4 regions of the Enterobacter sp. MGH 24 genome follow, and region 3 is predicted to be linked to each of the others. Evidence: predicted binding sites of a transcription regulator. Region 3 holds the regulator's gene; each other region holds the start of a gene.

Region 1 (2,204 bases), 1.0 Mb from region 3:
GACGGGACGCCTCACTGGCACATGCTTATGTTTATGCTGCCGAAAGACGTTGAGCGCGTGCGCCTCATCATTCGCGATTACGCGTGGGAGGAAGACCACCACGAGTTGAGAAGCGACAAAGCCAAAAAGGCGCGTTTTCATGCCGAGGCCATTGACCCGGAAAAGGGCTGTGCTACCGGCTATGTGGCTAAATACATTTCAAAAAATATTGACGGTTATGCTCTGGATGGTGAAACCGATGATGAAAGCGGTGAACAGCTAAAAGAGACCGCTCCAGCCGTATCAGCATGGGCGGCGCGCTGGCACATCCGTCAATTCCAGTTTATCGGCGGTGCGCCGGTGACGGTCTACCGTGAGTTGCGCCGCCTCGCTGATACAGAGACCGCAAACGGCCTGAGCGTTGAGTTTGCAGCCGTCCATGATGCCGCTGACGCCGGTGACTGGGCTGGTTACGTTAATGCGCAGGGTGGTCCGTTCGTCCGTCGCGATGATTTGCAGGTGCGCACGCTGTATGAACCGCGCGCCGAGTTTAACCAGTATGGCGAGGAAACCGTCTGCATCCGTGGCGTGTATGATTCCGCTATTGGTGCTGGCACCCCTATTTTAACCCGTCTCACGCAATGGAAAATTGTGCCGAAGCGTGCCGTTGATTTGGCCGTTGACCTTAAGGGCGCTCCTGCGCCCTCTCGGAGTTCTGTCAATAACTGTACGGGAAGCGAAAGCGATCCACCGATACTGGATTTATCGAAACCACTCTGTAGGCGTGAAAGACGAGAGCTGACGAACCGACTCAGAAAGCAAAAGCCAGCAATACGGCGAAAATTCATTCACGGAACTGATGAGCAATATGCAGCTATAGCAAAAACCATCGACGAGATACACCTGACAACCGGGACTATCATCAGCCGGGGTGAAGCCCTGCACCTGATGTCAGGTGGTAAAAGTTGCTTTAACGGAAAATGGTTGCATGGAACGGTCAATGGAGAGGTGTTTTCCGCACCCCCTTCACATCAGGCGCAAGCCCGTAAAATCCTCAGGCGCGTTGCGGCTTTAGCTGAAATGACAACGAAAGTTTAACCGATAATACTCATCCGTATCATGTACATACAGTGTGTTTGGTTGCGATTTTTACTTCCCAAATTTTGCCAATACGTGCTACTGTATGTATATACAGTATCTCGTAGGGGAGGTTGTGTGGATAGAAAACTAAACGAGCACGTTATGATTGAGCGGGTCGAAATGATTGCGCGCCTGACGGCTGAGGGTGCATGTCAGGAAAGAGATCGTGAAATTGCTTTGAATCTAATTGCGGAAATAGCAAGAGGCAACCTAATGAAAAATAATAATTTTTCTGTTGTTTTTTCCGAGCCGCCTGTTGATGAGATCGTTGCAAAAGAGGGCAAAGTGAAAGTAAATATCACGTTGGATAAAGACCAAAAAATAGGCCAGCCGGTAATTGAGGCTTTTCAGTGCGAATTGACCAGACGAATACAGTCTGTTTTCCCGTCAACGCGCGTTACGGTTAAAAAGGAATCCATGACCGGTGTCGAGATTATGGGGTTCGATAAGGATTCAGACAGCGAAGCGCTGGATGGTATCCTTCAGGAAGTATGGGAAGATGGGAGCTGGAGTTAGTATGAGCAAAATGTGTAATCTGACGAGCCATCGAACATGAATGGAATGACTATCTGTAGCAAAAAGCTAAAGTAATGGTAGAATACAGGATCTTTAATTGGATTAGTAAGCATGGTTATCTTAATATGAATGTAGTTGATTTATTCTCAGGGGTAGGCGGTTTAAGCTTGGGAGCTGCACGTGCGGGCTTTAACTTAGCTGGAGCCGTTGAAATAGATAAACATGCGATTTTTTCTCATCAATTAAATTTTCCAAACGCTGCACACCTCAAAAAGGATGTGAGTAAACTTTCTGCACAAGATATATTAGCGGCATGTAATGTCAAAGAAATAGACTGTATCATTGGTGGACCACCATGCCAAGGATTCAGTTCTATAGGTAAAGGAAATGCTGATGATACAAGAAACGAGTTATATATTCATTTCTTTCGTCTTGTAAATGAGCTATCGCCAATTTGTTTTTTAGCGGAAAATGTACCGGGTATTATGAATGAAAAATATGATCCCGTAAGAGAAAAAGCATTCTCGTTAGTGAGCGATCGATATTGTTTATTACAACCGATTAAAGTC
Region 2 (2,204 bases), 610 kb from region 3:
GAGCATACCGTGGCGTATGCGGACTTCGACGTGCCGGATGAATACCGCGCCGACTGGGACAAATTCAATCTCTTCCGCTTTGTATCGGAGGTAAAAGAGCCAACGCTTCGCGCCTACTCGATGGCCAACTACCCGGAAGAGAAGGGCATTATCATGCTCAACGTGCGTATCGCCACGCCGCCACCGAATGTGCCGGACGCACCGCCGGGGGTGATGTCGTCATACATCTGGTCTTTGAAGCCGGGAGATAAGGTGACCATCTCCGGTCCGTTTGGGGAGTTCTTCGCGAAAGATACCGATGCGGAAATGGTCTTTATTGGCGGCGGTGCCGGTATGGCCCCGATGCGCTCGCACATCTTTGACCAGCTCAAGCGGCTGGGTAGCCAGCGTAAGATCAGCTTCTGGTACGGGGCGCGCTCGCTGCGCGAGATGTTCTATGATGATGAGTTTGAACAGCTGGCGCGTGAAAACCCGAACTTTACCTTCCACGTTGCGCTTTCCGATCCGCAGCCGGAAGATAACTGGACGGGCTACACGGGGTTCATCCACAACGTGCTGTATGAAAACTACCTCAAGCAGCACCCGGCGCCTGAGGACTGCGAGTTCTATATGTGTGGTCCGCCGATGATGAACGCCGCCGTGATTAAGATGCTGAAAGATCTCGGCGTCGAAGATGAGAACATCATGCTCGATGATTTTGGAGGCTGATGATGCTGACGTTTCTGGTAACCTTTGTGGTTTTTGTGCTTGTCATCTTCGGCATGTCGTTAGGCTGGATCATTAAGCGGAAAAGCATTCAGGGCAGCTGCGGCGGTATTTCCTCCATTGGGATGGAAAAGGTCTGCGACTGCCCGGAACCGTGCGATGCGCGAAAGAAAAGGATGGCCCGCGAGCAGCAGCGCATTATTTAGTCGTGTAGGTCGGGTAAGGCGAAGCCGCCACCCGACAATTCCCAAGCACACTTCTCAACCCTTATTTATTTACTGTATACTTATCCAGTGATGAGTGAGGGCTTACTATGCGCAAAATAATCCATGTCGATATGGACTGCTTTTTTGCCGCAGTGGAGATGCGTGACAACCCGGCGCTGCGGGATATTCCCATCGCCATTGGCGGCAGCCGCGTTCAGCGTGGTGTCATCAGCACCGCCAACTATCCTGCGCGCAAATTTGGCGTGCGCAGCGCGATGCCGACGGCGATGGCCTTAAAGCTTTGCCCTCATCTCACGCTTCTGCCCGGCCGGTTTGAAGCCTATAAAGAGGCTTCCCTTCATATTCGGGAAATCTTCTCCCGCTATACCTCTCTGATTGAGCCGCTGTCGCTGGACGAAGCCTATCTGGATGTGACCGACAGCGTGCACTGCCACGGCTCCGCCACGCTGATGGCTCAGGAGATCCGCCAGACGATTTTCAACGAGCTGAATCTGACGGCGTCTGCGGGCGTCGCGCCCGTGAAATTCCTCGCCAAAATTGCCTCCGATTTAAATAAGCCCAACGGTCAATACGTCATTACGCCTGACGAGGTGCCTGCGTTTTTGAAAACGCTGCCGCTCGGCAAAATCCCCGGGGTAGGAAAAGTTTCCGCCGCAAAGCTGGAAAGCATGGGGCTACGGACCTGCGAAGACGTGCAGCGAAGCGATCTCGCTATGCTGCTCAAGCGCTTTGGGAAGTTTGGCCGCGTGCTGTGGGAGCGCAGCCAGGGAATTGACGATCGCGATGTGAACAGCGAGCGGCTACGTAAATCCGTCGGCGTTGAGCGCACCCTCATTGAAGATATTCATGACTGGTCCGAATGCGAAACCATTATCACGGAACAGCTTTACCCGGAGCTGGAACGACGCTTAAGCAAGGTGAAGCCGGACCTGCTGATTGCCCGTCAGGGTATCAAATTAAAATTCAACGACTTCCAGCAGACCACGCAGGAACACGTCTGGCCGCGTCTGAATAAGGACGATCTCATTGCGACGGCGAAAAAGGCATGGGAAGAGCGCCGGGGCGGGCGAGGGGTGAGGCTGGTGGGATTGCACGTCACGCTGCTGGATCCGCAGTTAGAGCGACAGCTGGTTTTGGGATTGTAAAAAAGCCCGGTGCGCTACGCTTACCGGGCCTACGTTTTTCACCCTCGAGAGGGCTGGGGTGAGGGTATTACTTAACAGGGATCGCTTTCAGCAGCTCAGTCAGCAGCGTCCAGTAGTGACCGACGCT
Region 3 (2,204 bases):
CCAGGGAGATGCCGCGCATCGCCAGCACGCGCCAGACCATCCACAGACCAATAATAAAGGTTCCGTATTCGGCAATTGCCGTCGCCAGCGCCGCGCCCTGCACGTTCATATGCAGGCCCATTACCAGCCAGACATCCAGCACAATGTTGAGAAGGTTGCCTACCACCAGCAAAATGACTGGCGCACGGGCATACTGAACGCCCAGTAGCCAACCCAGCAGAACCAGGTTAGCCAGCGAGGCGGGCGCGCTGAGCCAGCGGATCTCAAGGAAACGTCGCGCCTGCGCCAGTACCGCCTCGCTGCCGCCAACAACATGGAGCGCAAGGTCGATCAGGGGCGCACGTAATAAAACGATTAACGCCCCCGCACCAAGCGCAAGGATCAGCGGCTGGACCAGTGCTCGCGCCAGACGCAGCGGATCTTTTGCACCATAAGCCTGGGCTGTGAGTCCGGTGGTGCTCATGCGTAAAAAGAGCAGCAGCATAAACAAGAAGCTGGTTGCCGTCGCACCAATTGCCACGCCGCCGAGATAAACCGGGGAATCAAGATGACCAATAACGGCAGTATCGACCAGACCCAGCAAGGGCACGGTAATATTGGAGAAAATCATCGGCAGAGCAAGACGCCACAATGCCTTATCGGATGCCGTCAGCAGTGACATGAAAAATACCGGGAGTGGGAAACGAAGCAGGCTACAGCGGCGCCATAGCCTGACAGGAAGAGGTTACAGCCATTCACCGTTGCGAATGACCCCAACCGCCAGTCCTTCGATAGAGAAGTTCTGTTCGCGGAGATCGACCACAATCGGCGAGAACTCGTTGTTTTCAGGCAGCAACTGAACGGTGTTACCTTGTTTTTTCAGACGCTTGACGGTGACTTCATCATCAATGCGCGCGACAACCACCTGGCCGTTACGCACATCCTGCGTTTTGTGCACCGCAAGCAGATCGCCGTCAAGAATGCCGATGTCTTTCATCGACATACCGCTGACGCGCAGCAGAAAATCCGCGCTCGGTTTAAACATGGCCGGATCGACCTGGTAGTGGCCTTCAATATGCTGCTGTGCCAGTAAAGGCTCACCGGCAGCAACACGCCCCACCAGCGGAATGCCCGTCTCTTCTTCCACCAGCAGGCGGATACCGCGTGACGCGCCGGAAACAATCTCAATCACGCCTTTACGCGCCAGCGCTTTCAGGTGCTCTTCGGCAGCATTCGGAGAACGGAAGCCCAGACGCTGCGCGATTTCCGCACGCGTGGGTGGCATACCCGTCTGGCCGATATGATCCCGGATGAGATCAAACACCTCTTGCTGCCTGGTCGTTAACGCTTTCATTCCGCCCCCTGGGTGTATATACAGTTATGCTGTGAGTATATACAGTCAAAGGCGATTTTGGAACCAAAAACTGCACAAAAAACCAGGGACTTAATTATTCCTCGAGGCTCATCGGAAATGTGACCAAAGCAGTGTGACCCAGGTGATAACGGCAGTGATAATCGCCAGCAACACGGCAGCAGAGCCCATGTCTTTTGCGCGGCCAGAAAGCTCGTGGAAATCTGAACCAATGCGATCAACAACGGCCTCAATAGCGCTATTAAGAATTTCCACTATCATCACCAGAAGCACGGAACCGATAAGCAGTACGCGGGTAATAGCATCAACATCAAGGAAACAGGCGATAATCACCGCGATGATAGCGGCGACGCCCTCCTGGCGAAAGGCGGCTTCGTTGATCCACGCAGCGCGGAACCCTTTCCATGAATAGCCAGCGGCTTTGATGATACGCGTTAACCCAGTGGTATTATTGGCCATTAAAAGAACCTTTTAAGAAAAAAAGCGTCAGTAACAGGAACTGTAGCGCGTTTCGCTACAGCCTGAAGTATGACGGGTAACAACAGAAATTTTGCGCGCTTTCTGTTATCCTTGCGCCGCAATTGCATTATTAACCAGAGGCTTTACATCGTTTATGTCCGGCTGGCCACGAATTTACTACAAATTACTTAATTTACCATTAAGCATCCTGGTAAAAAGCAAGTCTATCCCAGCAGAACCCGCGCTGGAATTGGGGCTCGATACGTCGCGTCCTATTATGTACGTTTTGCCTTATAACTCGAAGGCAGACTTACTGACGCTTCGCGCCCAGTGTCTGGCGCATGACTTACCTGACCCGCTTGAACCGCTTGAAGTTGACGGCACTTTGCTGCCG
Region 4 (2,204 bases), 1.3 Mb from region 3:
AAAATCGCTCGTTTGTAAGGCAATAAAATGAGGATTAATACCCTGCCGTAATGAATATCCGGCATGTTGTACTAAAAAACGATGTTTTGCTTTGACAATCCCCTGCGCTTTTGCGAAAACATTCAAGGAAGAAAAAAAACCGCGTTAACCGTATGCCGCATAGGCATGCACGTAAATGCCATTTTTACCGGGTCAGTGAAATCTACGCATGGCGTGGACAGACGCCATACGTGATGTCGGTGACTGCCTTCGGGCAACGGTCTTCTTACCAACAGAACCCGAATCCGCATCGCGTCTAATACATAATCAGGCGATGTGATGACTAACGGGTACAGGCTCTGAACAGTGATGTGCACAGGGTCCAGGCAGGAGTAGGGAAGGAATACAGAGAGACAATAATAATGGTAGATAGCAAGAAGCGCCCTGGCAAAGATCTCGACCGTATCGATCGTAACATTCTTAATGAATTGCAAAAGGATGGGCGTATTTCCAACGTCGAGCTTTCAAAACGTGTGGGACTTTCCCCGACGCCGTGCCTTGAGCGTGTGCGCCGACTGGAAAGACAGGGTTTTATTCAGGGCTATACGGCTCTGCTGAACCCGCATTATCTGGATGCCTCACTTCTGGTATTTGTTGAGATTACTCTGAATCGTGGTGCGCCGGATGTGTTTGAGCAATTTAACGCCGCTGTACAAAAACTTGAAGAAATTCAAGAGTGTCACCTGGTGTCCGGTGATTTCGACTACCTGTTGAAAACCCGTGTGCCTGATATGTCCGCCTACCGTAAGCTGCTGGGGGAAACCCTGCTGCGTCTACCAGGCGTGAACGACACCCGTACATATGTGGTGATGGAAGAGGTCAAACAGAGCAATCGTCTGGTTATTAAGACGCGCTAACACGGAACAGGTGCAAAATCAGCGTAGTTTGATTACACTCCTGTTAATCCATACAGCAACAGTGCCGGGGAGTCCCGGCGCTGTTGTCCGTTTTAGCAAACAGGCAGGATATGCCTGATACCTGGAGAGCCTTTTTTGAGCCAGGAATACACTGAAGACAAAGAAGTCACACTATCGAAGCTAAGCAGCGGACGTCGTCTCCTCGAGGCTTTGCTGATTGTTATTGCCCTTTTTGCCGTCTGGCTGATGGCAGCCTTACTCAGTTTCAACCCCTCAGATCCCAGCTGGTCACAAACGGCATGGCATGAGCCTATCCATAATTTAGGCGGTGTCCCCGGTGCCTGGCTTGCGGACACGCTGTTCTTCATTTTCGGTGTGATGGCCTACACCCTTCCCGTCATTATCATAGGCGGATGCTGGTTTGCGTGGCGTCATCGTCAGAACGATGATTACATCGACTATTTCGCCGTGTCGCTGCGCCTGATTGGCGCGCTGGCCCTGATCCTCACCTCGTGCGGGCTGGCAGCGATAAATGCGGATGATATCTGGTACTTCGCCTCGGGCGGGGTGATCGGCAGCTTACTCAGTTCTGCGCTACAGCCGATGCTGCACAGCAGCGGCGGCACGCTGGCGCTGCTGTGCATCTGGGCGGCCGGGCTGACGTTGTTCACCGGCTGGTCCTGGGTGAGCATTGCCGAGAAAATCGGCAGTTTTATCCTCACCATTCTGACCTTCGCCAGCAACCGTACCCGTCGTGACGATACGTGGGTTGATGAAGACGAGTACGAAGATGAAGAGGAAGATGACGCGCCTGTGCAGCGTCGTGAGTCTCGTCGTGCGCGTATTCTGCGCGGCGCGCTGGCACGTCGTCAGCGTGTTGCTGAGAAATTTGCCAACCCGCTAGGCCGTAAAACCGATGCGGCGCTGTTCTCCGGAAAACGCATGGATGAAGACGAGCAGGTTGAATACCGCGCGGCGGGTGCCGCCGTCGATCCTGACGATGTTCTCTTCTCCGGCAACCGCGCGATGCCAGGTGATTTTGACGAATACGATCCGCTGTTAAACGGCCATTCTGTTACCGAACCGGTTGCGGCAGCCGCAGCCGCGACGACCGCTGCGCAGGCGTATGCCGCGCCTGTTGAAGCGGTAACGCCATCTGCTCCGGTTTCGCCGCCGGAATCCGTTATTCAGCAGCCGCAGGTTGACTGGCAGACTGCGCCCGGCGTTCACACGCCGGAGCCTGTTATCGCGCCTGAACCTGAAAGCTATATCCCTGTGCAGCAGGAGCAGTGGCAGCAGCCTTATCAG

Evidence for each region. The regulator LexA, encoded in region 3, represses DNA repair genes until DNA is damaged. The targets are predictions, from matches to a motif close to TNCTGTATGTACATACAGNA.
Region 1: the regulator LexA is predicted to act here: its motif matches at 1,157-1,176, upstream of L370_RS0121750 (DinI-like family protein).
Region 2: the regulator LexA is predicted to act here: its motif matches at 982-1,001, upstream of dinB (DNA polymerase IV).
Region 4: the regulator LexA is predicted to act here: its motif matches at 935-954, upstream of L370_RS07750 (DNA translocase FtsK 4TM domain-containing protein).

What each region holds. Positions count from the first base shown of each region.
Region 1 is NZ_KI535657.1:739,763-741,966, reverse strand. Features, by position in the region: gene L370_RS18245 (replication endonuclease) at 1-1,077, shown strand, start outside; gene L370_RS0121750 (DinI-like family protein) at 1,195-1,635, shown strand; gene L370_RS22485 (DNA cytosine methyltransferase) at 1,761-2,204, shown strand, end outside.
Region 2 is NZ_KI535657.1:2,349,048-2,351,251, forward strand. Features, by position in the region: gene nqrF (NADH:ubiquinone reductase (Na(+)-transporting) subunit F) at 1-708, shown strand, start outside; gene nqrM ((Na+)-NQR maturation NqrM) at 711-911, shown strand; gene dinB (DNA polymerase IV) at 1,019-2,077, shown strand; gene pepD (cytosol nonspecific dipeptidase) at 2,145-2,204, opposite strand, start outside.
Region 3 is NZ_KI535657.1:1,736,004-1,738,207, reverse strand. Features, by position in the region: gene dinF (MATE family efflux transporter DinF) at 1-661, opposite strand, end outside; gene lexA (transcriptional repressor LexA) at 725-1,333, opposite strand; gene L370_RS13640 (diacylglycerol kinase) at 1,442-1,810, opposite strand; gene plsB (glycerol-3-phosphate 1-O-acyltransferase PlsB) at 1,965-2,204, shown strand, end outside.
Region 4 is NZ_KI535657.1:3,016,010-3,018,213, forward strand. Features, by position in the region: gene lrp (leucine-responsive transcriptional regulator Lrp) at 402-896, shown strand; gene L370_RS07750 (DNA translocase FtsK 4TM domain-containing protein) at 1,032-2,204, shown strand, end outside.